2 regions of the Streptomyces sp. NPDC002889 genome follow, and region 2 is predicted to be linked to the other one. Evidence: riboswitches for the same ligand, from Rfam matches in the RefSeq annotation. Region 2 holds a riboswitch; the other holds the start of a gene.

Region 1 (5,054 bases), on a different contig from region 2:
CACGGGATCTGGACCAGGCCCCCGACGGGGTCGCAGGTCAGGCCCAGGTTGTGCTCCATGCCGATCTCCGCCGCGTTCTCGACCTGCTCGGGGCTGCCGCCGAGCACCTCGGCGAGCGCGCCCGCCGCCATCGAGCAGGCGGAGCCGACCTCGCCCTGGCAGCCGACCTCGGCGCCGGAGATGGAGGCGTTCTCCTTGAAGAGCATGCCGATCGCGCCCGCGGCGAGCAGGAAGCGGACGACGCCTTCCTCGTCGGCTCCCGGCACGAAGTTCATGTAGTAGTGCAGGACCGCGGGGATGATGCCGGCGGCGCCGTTGGTCGGCGCGGTGACGACCCGGCCGCCCGCGGCGTTCTCCTCGTTCACGGCCATCGCGTAGAGCGTGATCCACTCCATCGCGAGCGCCTGCGGGTCGCCCTCGGAGCGCAGCTTGCGGGCCGTGTTGGCGGCACGGCGGCGGACCTTGAGACCTCCGGGCAGGATGCCCTCGCGGGACATGCCGCGGGCCACACAGGCCTGCATGACGTGCCAGATCTCCAGCAGCCCCTCGCGGATCTCGTCCTCGGTGCGCCAGGCCTTCTCGTTCTCCAGCATCAGGGCGGAGATGGACAGCCCGGTGTCCTTGGCGAGCTTCAGCAGCTCGTCGCCGGTGCGGAAGGGGTACTGCAGCACGGTGTCGTCGAGCTTGATCCGGTCCTCGCCCACGGCATCCTCGTCCACGACGAAGCCGCCGCCGACCGAGTAGTACGTCTTCTCCAGCACGGTGGCGCCCTCGGCGTCGTACGCGAAGATCGTCATGCCGTTGGCGTGGTACGGCAGCGCCTTGCGGCGGTGCAGGACCAGGTGCTCGTCGAAGTCGAAGCCGATCTCGTGCATGCCGAGGAGGTTGAGCCGTTTGCTCGTCCTGATCCGCTCGACCTGGGCGTCGGCGCTCTCGACGTCGACGGTTCGCGGGGAGTTGCCCTCCAGGCCCAGCAGGACCGCCTTGGGGGTGCCGTGGCCGTGGCCGGTCGCGCCGAGGGAGCCGTACAGCTCCGCGCGTATGGCGGTGGTGTGGGCGATCAGTCCCTCGTTCTTGAGGCGGCGGGCGAACATACGCGCCGCCCGCATCGGGCCGACCGTGTGGGAGCTGGACGGGCCGATGCCGATCGAGAACAGGTCGAAGACCGAAATGGCCACGGGGGTACTCCTCAAGGTTGGTAGACGCCGTTGTCTGCCGGGGGTGGTGCAGAGAACACAGGGCAGTACGTGGTGCGGGGCACCGCACCCACTGACCAGTGTGCGCGGTGCCCCGTTCTGTTTTGCTTCGGGCTCGAAAGGATTACTTCGTCAGCCCAGGGTAAAGCGGGTGCTTCCCGGCCAGGGCCGTCACGCGGGCGCGCAGGGCCTGGACGTCGTACGACGGCTTGAGCGCCTCGGCGATGATGTCCGCGACCTCACGGAAGTCGTCGGCCTGGAAACCGCGGGTGGCCAGCGCCGGCGTGCCGATCCGCAGACCCGAGGTGACCATCGGCGGCCGCGGGTCGTTCGGGATGGCGTTGCGGTTGACCGTGATGCCGACCTCGTGGAGGCGGTCCTCGGCCTGCTGGCCGTCCAGCTCGGAGTTGCGCAGGTCCACCAGGACCAGGTGCACGTCCGTGCCGCCGGACAGCACGGAGACACCGTGCTCGGTCACGTCGGTCTGGACGAGACGCTCGGCGAGGATGCGGGCACCGTCGAGCGTACGCTGCTGGCGCTCCTTGAAGTCCTCGGAGGCCGCGACCTTGAAGGAGACCGCCTTCGCCGCGATGACGTGCTCCAGCGGACCGCCCTGCTGGCCCGGGAAGACCGCGGAGTTGATCTTCTTGGCGAGCTCGGCCGTGGACAGGATCACACCGCCGCGCGGACCACCGAGGGTCTTGTGCGTGGTGGTGGTCACGACATGGGCGTGCGGCACCGGGTTGGGGTGCAGACCGGCGGCGACCAGACCCGCGAAGTGGGCCATGTCGACCATCAGGTACGCACCGACCTCGTCGGCGATCCGGCGGAACGCCGCGAAGTCCAGCTGGCGCGGGTACGCGGACCAGCCGGCCACGATCAGCTTCGGCTTGGACTCCTTGGCGAGGCGCTCGACCTCGGCCATGTCGACCTGACCGGTCTGGTCGTCGACGTGGTACGGGACCACGTTGTAGAGCTTGCCGGAGAAGTTGATCTTCATGCCGTGGGTCAGGTGGCCGCCGTGGGCCAGGTTCAGGCCCATGATCGTGTCGCCCGGCTTGAGCAGGGCGAACATCGCGGCCGCGTTCGCCTGCGCGCCGGAGTGCGGCTGCACGTTGGCGTGCTCGGCCCCGAAGAGCTCCTTGATGCGGTCGATAGCGATCTGCTCGACCACGTCGACGTGCTCACAGCCGCCGTAGTAACGGCGGCCCGGGTAGCCCTCGGCGTACTTGTTGGTGAGGACGGAGCCCTGGGCCTCCATGACCGCGACCGGGGCGAAATTCTCCGAGGCGATCATCTCGAGGGTGGACTGCTGACGGTGGAGCTCGGCGTCGACAGCGGCGGCGACGTCCGGGTCCAGCTCATGGAGAGGGGTGTTGAGAATCGACATCACTCGGTCCCTAGGGGTCGTGGTCAGCTGGCGAAGTCGGTGTACTCGTCCGCGGAGAGCAGGTCCTTCGGCTCCTCGCTGACGCGCACCTTGAAGAGCCAACCGCCCTCGAACGGGGCGGAGTTCACCAGCGACGGGTCGTTGACGACGTCCTCGTTGGCCTCGGTGACCTCACCGGAGACGGGGGAGTACAGGTCGCTGACCGACTTGGTGGACTCCAGCTCGCCGCAGGTCTCACCCGCGGTCACGGTGTCGCCGACCTCGGGGAGCTGGACGTACACCACGTCGCCGAGCGCGTTGGCCGCGTGCTCCGTGATGCCGACCGTCGACACGCCGTCCTCGGCGGCCGACAGCCACTCGTGCTCCTTGCTGTAGCGCAGCTGCTGGGGGTTGCTCATGACCTGAATTCTCCTGTACGCGGGGGAGTGCTGGTGAACGAAGAGAGGGTGCGGACGATCACTTCTGGCGCTTGTAGAACGGCAGCGCGACGACCTCGTACGGCTCGTGTGTTCCGCGGATGTCCACACCGACACCCGGCGTGCCGGGCTCGGCGTGTGCCGCGTCCACATAAGCGATGGCGATCGGCTTGCCGAGGGTGGGGCTCGGGGCCCCAGAGGTGACCTCGCCGATCACCGGGGCGTCGGCTCCGCCCACGGCAACGACAGCCATCCCGGCGCGCGGGACGCGGCGGCCCTCGGCGATCAGGCCGACCAGCTTGCGCGGCGGGCTGGCGGCGGCGCGCTCGGCGGCGGCCCGGAGGGCCTCGCGGCCCACGAAGTCGCCCTCCTTCTCGAACTTCACGACCCGGCCGAGACCCGCGTCGAACGGCGTCAGGGCGGTGGTCAGCTCATGCCCGTACAGCGGCATGCCCGCCTCCAGGCGCAGCGTGTCGCGGCAGGAAAGACCGCACGGGATCAGACCGGCCGGGGCTCCCGCCTCGGTCAGCGCCTGCCAGAGCTTCTCGGCGTGCTGCGGCTCGACGAACAGCTCGAAGCCGTCCTCGCCGGTGTAGCCGGTGCGGGCGATCAGCGCCGGGATGCCGGCGACGGTGCCGGGCAGGCCCGCGTAGTACTTCAGTCCGTCCAGATCGGCATCCGTCAGCGACTTCAGGATGCCGGGGGACTCCGGGCCCTGGACGGCGATCAGCGCGTACGCGTCACGGTCGTCGCGGACCTCGGCGTCGAAGCCCTCCGCGCGCTCGGTCACGGCGTCCAGGACGATCTGCGCGTTGCCCGCGTTGGCGACGACCATGTACTCGGTCTCGCCGAGGCGGTAGACGATCAGGTCGTCGACGATCCCGCCGTCCTCCTGGCAGATCATCGTGTAGCGGGCCCGGCCGACCCCGACGGAGCCGATGTTGCCGACCAGCGCGAAGTCGAGGAGCTCGGCGGCCTGCGGGCCGGTGACGGTGATCTCCCCCATATGGGAGAGGTCGAAGAGGCCGGCCTTGGTGCGGACGGCGTTGTGCTCGTCGCGCTCACTCCCGTACCGAAGCGGCATGTCCCAGCCCGCGAAGTCGGTCATGGTCGCGCCCAGCGAGCGGTGCAGGGCATCGAGAGAGGTGAGACGGGGGGCGTTGCTCATAGATGTGGCTCCCAGGGCATGGCCAGGCGAGGACAATCCTCCCCATCTGTCATCGGAACCTGAGAGGTTCGCCTCGACTACGCGGAACGGGTAGTCGTGACTTGCACCTTGGGTGGAGCCACTCGACAGCGGCTCGCTTTTCAGATCTGCCTCATCGCACGCGGTACGGGGCCTGAGAGATTCAAGGGAGGAACTTGCTCCTTCGGCGCCCGCCACACCAGGTGGCCGGGACTCTCCCGCGCGGATTCAAGCGGCCGGTATGCAGTTGGCGCGCACATCATTGCACGCATCGGGGAAGAGTGGGACAGGTGACCCGGGAGCGCGTCGCCGTCGGGCCCGGGGTGTCGCACAGCGGTAAATAGGTTGAGCGGCATTACCATTTCTTTACGCTTCATGGGCAAGGGTGTGGATGAACCCGACATGGGGGAGGGTGATGACGATGCAGCCGTCCGGTGCGTATGCCACGACCACGGGGGTGCCCGCTCAGCCGGGCATGCCCGCTCGCCTGGCAGGGGCGCCCGCGCCGGTACTGCGCGACCTGAGGGACCGCTCGGGGCGCAGCCCGCACAGCCTCGTCTTTGCCGCCGGTGACGTGGTGGTCGTCTCCGGACTGCCGGGCAGTGGAAAGTCCACGCTGATCCACCGGGCCGCGCGCGGCCTCGGGATCGACTCGCAGGACACCCGGGACCGGTGGGATGCCCTGATGCCGCGCCTGCTGCCGTACGCCCTGTACCGCCCTTTCGTCCGGATCGCCCACTACGCGGGCCTGCGGCGCGCGCTGCGCTCGGGCAGGAGCGTCGTCGTCCACGACTGCGGCACCCAGGCCTGGGTGCGGCGCTGGATCGCCCGCGAGGTGCGCAGACGCGGGACCGGGCTGCATCTGG
Region 2 (5,054 bases):
TGAGCGACGGCGCCACCGTGTACGAGTGCTCGTCGCCCGACGAGGTGGTCGATCTCCTCCAGGGCGGCCAGGGCGTCTTCGGGATCGCCGTGGGCGTCGTCTGGAGGGATGTCGAGGCCGCTCTCTCGCAGCTGCACGGGGAGCGCGTCGACACCGGTGAGACGCTGATCGGGAACAACCCCACGGACGAGCTGGCCAGACGCAGGCGCGACCGCGCGGTCTGAACGCCGTTGTCAGTGGCGTAGGGCAGCATCGATGGTGTGAGAACCGCGCCGACGATTCTGCATCTGGACATGGATGCCTTCTTCGCTGCCGCCGAACAGGCGGCGAAGCCTTCGCTGCGCGGCAAGCCGGTGGTGGTCGGCGGGCTCGGGCCACGCGGCGTCGTCGCCACCGCTTCATACGAAGCCCGGCGCTTCGGCGTGCACTCTGCGATGCCGATGGCGCAGGCCAGACGGCTTGCGCCGAATGCGGCGTATCTGATGCCCCGCTTCTCTCTCTACCGCGCGGTGAGCGAGCAGGTGATGGAGCTGCTGGGCCGGCTCTCGCCGCTGGTGGAGCCGCTGAGCCTGGACGAGGCCTTCGTCGATCTGGAGGCGGGCGGCGCGGCGGACGACGCCGCATCGGCACGGGCGAGCGGCGAGCGGCTGCGGGAGGACATCCGAGTGGTCACCGGGCTCACCGGCTCGGTCGGTCTCGCCGGTTCCAAGATGCTGGCGAAGATCGCCTCCGAGCAGGCCAAACCCGACGGGCTTGTGCTGATAGCACCCGGCACGGAGCGTGAGCTGCTCGGCCCGCTGCCCGTGCGCACCCTGCCCGGCGTGGGGCCGACGACGGGGGAGCACCTGCGGCGGGCCGGTATGACGACGGTGGCAGACCTCGCGGAGGCGGGGGAGGACGAGCTCGTGCGGCTGCTGGGGAGGTCGCACGGGACCGCGCTGTTCCGGATGGCGCTCGGGTACGACGACCGGCCGGTGGTGGCCGAGCGTGATGCGAAGTCGGTGTCCGTGGAGGACACCTTCGACGTGGATCTGCATGAGAGGACGCGGATCCGGCTGGAGGTGGAGCGGCTCGCGGAGCGGTGTGTGCGGCGGCTGCGGGCTTCCGGCCACTCGGGGCGGACGATCGTGCTGAAGGTGCGGCGGTACGACTTCTCGACGCTCACGCGTTCGGAGACGCTGCGCGGCCCCACGGACGATGCCGGGGTGGTGCGGGAGACGGCGGGACGGCTGCTGGAGGCCGTGGACACCACCGGGGGAGTGCGGCTGCTGGGGGTCGGTGTCACGGGGCTCACGGACTACACCCAGGAAGATCTGTTCGCCCAGGCCGCCGCAGAGGAGCACGCCGGAGCAGCGGGGGCCGAGGCGGGCAGCGACGGGCATCAGGAGGCGTCGGTGGCGGGCCTGGGCGAGGCGCAGGGGCACGACGGGGACCATGCCGCCGGCATACCCGGAACCGGGCCCGGGCTCCCCGCCGAGCGGCGCTGGCCGGCCGGCCACGATGTGCGGCACGCGGTGTACGGGGCGGGCTGGGTGCAGGGCAGCGGCGTCGGCAGGGTCACCGTCCGTTTCGAGGAGCCCGGATCGCGGCCGGGGCGGGTGCGCACGTTCCGGATCGACGACCCCGAGCTGGAGCCCTCGGATCCGCTGCCGCTGGTGGCACCGCCCGCGCCCGGGAGTGAGGCGCCTCAGTCCTCCTGGCCACGGACACGGCCGAAGGTCCGGTCACCCGAGGAGGGAGCAGGCGTCTCGGGCGGCCCGGAGATGTCGAGTCCGTAGTGGTGGTAGAGCTGCAGCTCCTGCTCGGGCGATAGATGGCGGCCGACCCCGAAGTCGGGGGCGTCCTTGATCAGTGCGCGCTCGTAGGGCACGCGGAGGGCGTTGTCGACGACCTTGCTGGGCTCCAGAGGGACGAAGGCATCGCGGCCGAACAGGCCCGTGCGGACGGCCGCCCATTCGGGAATTCCGGTGGCATCGTCCAGGTACACCTCGTCAACGGTGCCGATCTTGGTGCCGTTGCTGTCGAACGCCTTGCGGCCGATCAGGCTGCGCGGATCGATGTCGGTCTGCACGGTCCCTCCAACAGGTCGCAACTGCTCTGTAAGCACTACAGAAGTGCACATTACGGGTGTCGGCCACTTGAGCGATCGGCGAGGGGGCGCGCTGGTACGCTGACATCGGCTGTTGACCCTGTGCGGGAGAGTCCCCGGTGAAAGTGCCGGCGGCGCCGAAGGAGCAAATCCTCCCCGGAATCTCTCAGGCCCCTGTACCGCACGGACGAGGTCACTCTGGAAAGCAGGGCGGGCGTCGGACGGCATCCGCTCTCACCGACGGTGAAAGCCGGGCCGCCTCAGGGCGTTCCGGTGAAGCTCTCAGGTTGAGATGACAGAGGGGGAGGCCGTCCGGGCATCCGCGCCGCGATGCCCCTCGTAGGTCGTGCAAGACCAGGAGGCCTCCCACATGACCGCCAACCGGATTCCGCTTACCCAGCTGGAGCGGGGCATTCCCTTCGAGCAGCGTCACATCGGGCCCGACGCCGAGGCGCAGGCGAAGATGCTCGCGCAGGTCGGCTACGGCTCGCTCGACGAGCTGACCGCCGCCGCCGTGCCGGATGTGATCAAGAGCACCGAGGCACTCGACCTCCCCGACGCTCGCACCGAGGCCGAGGTGCTCGCCGAGCTGCGCGCGCTCGCCGACCGCAACAAGGTGCTCGCTCCGATGATCGGGCTCGGCTACTACGGCACCTTCACTCCGCCGGTCATCCTGCGCAACGTCATGGAGAACCCGGCCTGGTACACGGCCTACACGCCCTATCAGCCGGAGATCTCACAGGGCCGCCTCGAGGCGCTGCTGAACTTCCAGACCGTGGTGGCCGACCTGACCGGTCTGCCCACCTCCGGCGCCTCGCTGCTCGACGAGGCCACCGCGGCCGCCGAGGCCATGTCTCTGGCCCGTCGGGTCGGCAAGGTCAAGGACGGCGTCTTCCTGGTCGACGCCGACGCCCTGCCGCAGACCATCGCCGTGATCGAGACCCGTGCCGAGCCGACCGGCGTCGAGGTCGTCGTCGCCGACCTCAGTCAGGGCATCCCCGCCGAGATCGCCGGGCGCGGTGTCTTCGGCGTTCTGCTCCAGTACCCGGGCGCCTCCGGTGCCGTACGGGACCTGAGGCCGGTCGTCGAGCAGGCACACGAGCTCGGTGCGATCGTCACGGTCGCCGCCGACCTGCTGGCGCTGACCCTGCTCACCTCGCCCGGCGAGCTCGGTGCGGACATCGCGGTCGGCACGACTCAGCGCTTCGGCGTCCCGATGGGCTTCGGCGGCCCGCACGCCGGCTACATGGCCGTCCGCGACAAGTTCGCGCGCAGCCTGCCCGGCCGCCTTGTCGGCGTCTCCGTGGACGCGGACGGCAACAAGGCCTATCGCCTCGCCCTGCAGACCCGCGAGCAGCACATCCGCCGCGAGAAGGCCACCAGCAACATCTGCACCGCCCAGGTGCTGCTCGCCGTGATGGCGGGCATGTACGCCGTGTACCACGGCCCCGACGGCCTGCGGACGATCGCGCGGCGGACCCACCGCTACGCGACCCTCCTCGCCGAAGGTCTGCGGGCCGGCGGCGTGGAGGTCGTGCACGGGTCGTACTTCGACACGCTGACCGTCCGGGTGCCGGGCAAGGCCGCGGACGTCGTGGCCGCCGCCCGCGAGGACGGGGTCAACCTGCACCTCGTCGACGCCGACCAGGTCTCCATCGCGTGCGACGAGACCACCGGCCGTACGCAGCTGGCCGCCGTCTGGGCGGCCTTCGGGGTGCGCGGTGACATCGACGCGCTCGACGCCTCCAATGCCGAGGCGCTGCCTGCCACGGTGCTGCGCAGCGACGACTACCTCGCCCACGCGGTCTTCCACCAGCACCGCTCCGAGACCGCGATGCTGCGCTACCTGCGCCGCCTCGCCGACCGTGACTATGCGCTGGACCGGGGCATGATCCCGCTCGGCTCCTGCACGATGAAGCTGAACGCGACCACCGAGATGGAGCCGGTGACCTGGCCGGAGTTCGGCCAGATCCACCCCTTCGCTCCCGTGGAGCAGGCACAGGGCTATCTCACCCTGATCCGCGAGCTGGAGGAGCGTCTCTCCGAGGTCACGGGCTACGACAAGGTGTCCATCCAGCCCAACGCCGGATCGCAGGGCGAGCTCGCCGGCCTGCTGGCCGTACGCGCCTACCACCGTGCCAACGGTGATGAGCAGCGCACCGTCTGTCTCATCCCGTCGTCCGCGCACGGCACCAACGCCGCCAGCGCCGTGATGGCAGGAATGAGGGTCGTGGTGGTCAGGACCGCCGACGACGGGGAGGTCGACGTCGAGGACCTGCGTGCCAAGATCGAGCAGTACCGCGACGAACTGTCGGTCCTGATGATCACCTACCCGTCCACGCACGGCGTGTTCGAGGAGCATGTCGCCGACATCTGCGCGCAGGTGCACGAGGCCGGCGGCCAGGTGTATGTCGACGGTGCCAACCTCAATGCGCTGGTCGGTCTCGCCAAGCCGGGCAAGTTCGGCGGCGACGTCTCCCACCTCAACCTGCACAAGACCTTCTGCATCCCGCACGGCGGCGGCGGTCCGGGCGTGGGACCGGTGGGCGTGCGCGCCCACCTCGCCCCGTACCTGCCCAACCACCCCCTTCAGCCCAGCGCGGGCCCCGAGACGGGCGTCGGCCCCATCTCGGCCGCCCCGTGGGGCTCCGCCGGCATCCTGCCGATCTCCTGGGCGTACGTACGCCTCATGGGTGGCGAGGGCCTCAAGCGCGCGACCCAGGTCGCGGTGCTGGCGGCCAACTACATCGCCAAGCGCCTTGAGCCGCACTACCCGGTGCTCTACACCGGGCCGGCCGGTCTGGTCGCGCACGAGTGCATCGTCGACCTGCGTCCGCTGTCCAAGGCGACCGGGGTCAGCGTCGACGACATCGCCAAGCGGCTCATCGACTACGGTTTCCACGCCCCGACGATGTCGTTCCCGGTGGCCGGCACGCTGATGATCGAGCCCACCGAGAGCGAGGAC

Evidence for each region. A riboswitch is a leader RNA that binds a small molecule or an ion and turns the genes downstream of it on or off. The one in region 2 is predicted to bind glycine.
Region 1: linked by a shared signal. The riboswitch ahead of gcvT (glycine cleavage system aminomethyltransferase GcvT) and the one ahead of gcvP (aminomethyl-transferring glycine dehydrogenase) in region 2 are both predicted to bind glycine.

Annotation. Positions count from the first base shown of each region.
Region 1 is NZ_JBIAPT010000001.1:320,383-325,436, forward strand. It holds gene ACFYWI_RS01425 (L-serine ammonia-lyase) at 1-1,178, opposite strand, end outside; gene glyA (serine hydroxymethyltransferase) at 1,321-2,586, opposite strand; gene gcvH (glycine cleavage system protein GcvH) at 2,610-2,984, opposite strand; gene gcvT (glycine cleavage system aminomethyltransferase GcvT) at 3,043-4,170, opposite strand; glycine riboswitch at 4,322-4,419, opposite strand; gene ACFYWI_RS01445 (AAA family ATPase) at 4,604-5,054, shown strand, end outside.
Region 2 is NZ_JBIAPT010000014.1:8,513-13,566, forward strand. It holds gene ACFYWI_RS21685 (MerR family transcriptional regulator) at 1-224, shown strand, start outside; gene ACFYWI_RS21690 (DNA polymerase IV) at 261-1,778, shown strand; gene ACFYWI_RS21695 (PRC-barrel domain-containing protein) at 1,688-2,071, opposite strand; glycine riboswitch at 2,185-2,281, shown strand; gene gcvP (aminomethyl-transferring glycine dehydrogenase) at 2,460-5,054, shown strand, end outside.